DNA from 2 places in the Arthrobacter sp. zg-Y895 genome. Region 2 is predicted to be linked to the other one. Evidence: predicted binding sites of a transcription regulator. Region 2 holds the regulator's gene; the other holds the start of a gene.
The links. Region 2 encodes HrcA, which represses chaperone genes, less so after heat shock. Its sites were predicted from a motif close to TTNGCACTCGNNNNNNNCGAGTGCNAA; they were not measured.

Region 1: a site for HrcA is predicted at 1,061-1,087, ahead of groL (chaperonin GroEL). Genes of this name have one in related genera too.

What each region holds. Positions count from the first base shown of each region.
Region 1 covers NZ_JAJFZY010000005.1:55,891-58,288, forward strand. Annotated here, with positions in the region: gene LJ760_RS11210 (LytR C-terminal domain-containing protein) at 1-484, shown strand, start outside; gene LJ760_RS11215 (cold-shock protein) at 685-888, shown strand; gene groL (chaperonin GroEL) at 1,245-2,398, shown strand, end outside.
Region 2 covers NZ_JAJFZY010000004.1:229,230-231,627, reverse strand. Annotated here, with positions in the region: gene dnaJ (molecular chaperone DnaJ) at 1-411, opposite strand, end outside; gene hrcA (heat-inducible transcriptional repressor HrcA) at 517-1,530, opposite strand; gene LJ760_RS07805 (DUF3097 family protein) at 1,740-2,398, shown strand, end outside.

The DNA.
Region 1 (2,398 bases), on a different contig from region 2:
GGTCCTGCCGCGGCTGGGGATCGGTGCGGGTTCCGCTGCTCCGTCCCCGGAGGCCCAGGCTTCGGCGCCTGCTTCCGCGTCCGCCTCAGCTGCAGCCACTCCGACTCCCGAGGCGAAGGCCGACGACGCCTCGCCGAGTCCTGCTCCGGCATCCACGCCGGCTCCGACGCCGACGCCGACGCCGACTCCAACGCCGACGCCGACTGCGCCGGCGATTGACCGTACCCAGCCGGTTGCAGTGTTCAATGCCAGCGGCGTGACCGGACTTGGTGCAGGTGTTTCCGGACGGATGTCCGCTGCAGGATGGGCAGTTGGAACGGTCGCCAACTGGGCCGGAGCGCCCCAGCAGGGATCCGGCGTCTACTACAGCTCCCCGGAGCTGGCAGCCAACGCGCAGGAAATCGGTGCGCAGCTGGGAATTCCTGCTTTGGAAACGCCCGGCTTCGCCAGCGTCACCGTGATCCTGGGCCCCGGATACCGGTAACCGGGGCCTCGGGTAAAAAGACCATAACGTTATCAATACCCCTGTATGTGATCGGGATCACCGTAGTTAGAGTGATGCCAGCCGGTTTGCGCCGCTGACCTCGGCCTCCCTCGGGGACCGACAGAGGGACGGATCCGGCGCCTCCGGCGTCCAAGCATGCCGCCGGAGGGCGGCATCGGAATCTAGGTTGGAGAAAGATCATGGCGCAGGGGATCGTCAAGTGGTTCAACGGTGAAAAAGGGTACGGCTTTATTACCCTCGACGAAGCAGAAACGGATGTGTTCGTCCACTGGTCCGCCATCCAGGCATCGGGTTACCGGACGCTGGAAGAAGGACAACGAGTGGAGTTCGAAATCGGCCAGGGCCAGAAAGGTCCGCAGGCCGAGGAAGTCCGGGCACTGTAGGCCACTCTAAGTAACATCCTCCCGGCTTGGGGGCGGGATCGGCAGCGGCGGAGCTTCGGCTCGGCCGCTGCTTTTGCATTCACCCGCCGGCAGCGGTCGGGAACGAAAGTGAACCGCGTGGCATGTCAGCGTGATCGCTTGCACTCAGTGTGTGGGAGTGCTAATTATTGACTTAGCACTCTTGCCGGATGACTGCTAAATGTCCGACGGTGTTGAGTGAACAAGCAACCCACTGGAGTGAGGAACGGGGAGCGCGTAAAGAGATCGCGCGAGCCGATCCGTCCGTCGCGGGCACTCCAGCCAGGAATGCAACATTTTGCTCCAAGCATGACTGTTCCGGAAGGACGATAGCCGTTATGGCCAAGATCATTGCATTTGAAGAAGAGGCACGCCGCGGCCTCGAGCGCGGGTTGAACATCCTCGCCGACGCCGTCAAGGTGACCCTCGGCCCGCGTGGCCGCAACGTGGTCCTCGAAAAGAAGTGGGGCGCCCCCACGATCACCAATGACGGCGTTTCCATCGCCAAGGAGATCGAGCTGGACGATCCCTACGAGAAGATCGGCGCAGAGCTGGTCAAGGAAGTTGCCAAGAAGACTGACGATGTTGCCGGTGACGGCACCACCACGGCAACTGTCCTCGCCCAGGCACTGGTCAGGGAAGGCCTGCGCAACGTTGCCGCCGGCGCCGATCCGCTGAGCCTGAAGCGCGGCATCGAGAAGGCTGTTGCCGCCGTTACCGCCGAACTGATTGCATCTGCCAAGGAGATCGAAACCAAGGAGCAGATCGCCGCTACGGCTTCCATCTCCGCCGGTGACCAGCAGATCGGCGACCTGATTGCCGAAGCACTGGACAAGGTGGGCAAGGAAGGCGTCATCACGGTCGAGGAGTCCAACACCTTCGGCCTGGAACTGGAACTCACCGAAGGCATGCGCTTCGACAAGGGTTACATCTCCGGTTACTTCGTCACCGACGCCGAGCGCCAGGAAACGGTCCTTGAGGATCCGTACATCCTGATCGTCAACTCGAAGATCTCCAACGTCAAGGATCTCGTTGCCGTCCTCGAGAAGGTCATGCAGTCCGGCAAGCCGCTGCTGATCATCGCCGAAGATGTTGAGGGCGAAGCCCTGGCAACCCTGGTGGTCAACAAGATCCGCGGCACCTTCAAGTCCGTAGCCGTCAAGGCACCGGGCTTCGGCGACCGCCGCAAGGCACAGCTGGCCGACATTGCCATCCTCACCGGTGGCCAGGTCATCGCCGAAGAGGTTGGCCTGAAGCTGGAAAACGCCACGCTGGACCTGCTGGGCAAGGCCCGCAAGGTTGTTGTCACCAAGGACGAAACCACCATCGTGGAAGGCGCAGGCGACGCTGAAGAGATCGCCGGCCGCGTCAACCAGATCCGTGCCGAAATCGAGAACTCCGATTCGGATTACGACCGCGAGAAGCTGCAGGAACGCCTGGCCAAGCTGGCCGGCGGCGTTGCAGTCATCAAGGCCGGTGCGGCAACCGAGGT
Region 2 (2,398 bases):
GATCTTCTTGTTGGTGCCGAAGACGGCGTCCTTGAGGTCGATCCGGACGTTGATCAGGGCGTCCTGCCCGCGGCGGCTGCGTGAGGCCGGTCCGCGTCCTGAACCCGGGGCGCCGCCGCCGAAGAAGGTATCGAAGATGTCCTGGAAACCGAACCCCTGGGCGCCGAAGCCGCCGCCGCCGCCGAAGCCGTTGTCGGTTCCGTTCTCGTTGCCCGTGGTGTCGTAGATCCGCCGTTTTTCCGGATCGGAAAGAACCTCGTAGGCGTGCGATACGGCTTTGAATTCGTCCGAGGCACCCGGAGCATTGTTGACGTCCGGGTGCAGCTTGCGGGCTAGCTTCCGGTACGCCTTCTTGATTTCTTCACCGGTGGCGTCTCGTCCGACACCCAGAACCTGGTAGTGATCGCTCACTCGTGCACATCGCTTTCCTGTATTGCGTGCCTTCAAACTTTGAAGACGGAGGTTGGGTTCCCGCCGGTTCCCCGGCGGGCGGGTCCGTAAGTGCTGGGGACCGCGTTAGTTGTTCAGTATTCGGGACAGGTACCTGGCCACGGCTCGCACCGCTGCCATGGTGGTGGGATAGTCCATCCGCGTGGGACCGAGAATGCCGACCTTAGCGGTGGCGTCGGGACCGTATCCCGTAGCCACCACAGACGCTTCCGACAATCCGCCGTACGGATTCTCCCGCCCGATCCGGACGGCAACGCCGCGGGCATCCTGTTCCATCTCCGACAGCAGCCGCAGCATCACCACTTGTTCCTCGAGCGCTTCGAGCACGGGACCGATAGTCAGCGGGAAGTCTACAGTGGAGCGGGCCAGGTTGGCTGTCCCTGCCATCACCATGCGGTCCTCGCGGTTGATGCCCGCAAGCTGCTCCAGGCAGTGGCCCAGGGCGTTGCCCACGCGCCTGCGTTCGGCCGGCACAGTGGCAAGGGCATTGGCCAGCTGGCTGGTGATGCTGCTCAGCGGCGTGCCTGCCAACGCGGTCAGGAAGTGCTGGCGAAGGTCACTCAGGTCCGGTTCCGTCACCGGCTGCGGAACGGTAATGACCCGCTGCTCCACCCGCCCCGTGGTCGAGATGAGCACCACCAGCACCTGCGCCGGAGCCAGCAGGACAAATTCAATGTGCCGGACCTTGGCATTGCCCAGATGCGGGTACTGCACCACGGCCACCTGGTTGGTCAGCTGGGACAACAGCCTGACGGTACGATCCATCACATCGTCGAGGTCGTCGGCTTCCTCCAGCAGCGACTGGATGGCGCGGCGTTCGGGAGCGGAGAGCGGCTTGACGTCGGAAATCCGGTCGACGAACAGGCGGTAGCCCTTGTCGGTGGGGATGCGCCCGGCGGACGTGTGCGGGGCGGTGATCAGCCCCTCTTCCTCAAGTGCGGCCATGTCGTTGCGGATGGTCGCCGAGGAAACGCCCAGGTGATGGCGTTCCACAAGTGCCTTGGATCCCACGGGCTCGCGCGAATGGACGTAGTCCTCAACAATGGCGCGGAGGACCTCGAGTCGGCGTGGCTCACTCATGGTTTTCCCTCCCTGTTGATCGGCGGTTTGATCGGCATTTTGATCTGCGTGTTGGCCTGCGTGGTGACCTATGGGCAGAGCGCCGGACGTTTAGCACTCACAGTGTTCAAGTGCCAAGTCTAGTACGGATCGGCAGCGTTGCTAGCATTGAGGAACCCGTGGCCTGCTGCGGTTTCCGCCCGATCAGAACCGTAAGTGAGGCAACTTCCGTGTCCAGCTTTTCCTGGGGTCCGCAGGACATCACTGCGCCGGCCCGGACCGTCCTGCGCAAAGTCGGCGCCGAAACCGGCCTGGTCCTTGAGGACGTTGCCTCGGGCTGGGTTGGTGCGGTGGTACGCGTGGAGAAATCCGGCGGACTGCACCTGATGGTGCTGGAAGACCGGCGCGGGAAAAAGAAATCCTTCGAACTGGGCTTCGGCTTCCTGCTCGAGGGCGAGCCGGTGGAAGTTGTGCCCGCGGCCGCGGCGGCAGCCAAGGCAGGACCGGCCCGGACGGCGTCCGGCTCGGTGCGCGTCGCCAACCAGCGCGCCCGCACCGCCCGGGCCAGCCGTATCTGGGTGGAGGGCAAGCACGACGCCGAACTGGTGGAGAAGGTCTGGGGCGATGACCTGCGGGTGGAAGGGATCGTCGTCGAGCCCCTCCACGGCGTCGATGACCTGTACTCCGCGGTCCGGGAGTTCGCCCCGGGCCCGGGACGCAGGCTGGGCATCCTGGTGGATCATCTGGTTCCGGGTTCCAAGGAATCGCGCATCGCAGCCGAGGCGATGACCTCCCCCGGCGCGCCGGGCAACGTCTTGATTGTCGGGCATCCGTACGTGGACGTCTGGCAGGCCATCAAGCCGTCCGTGATCGGACGTACCGCCTGGCC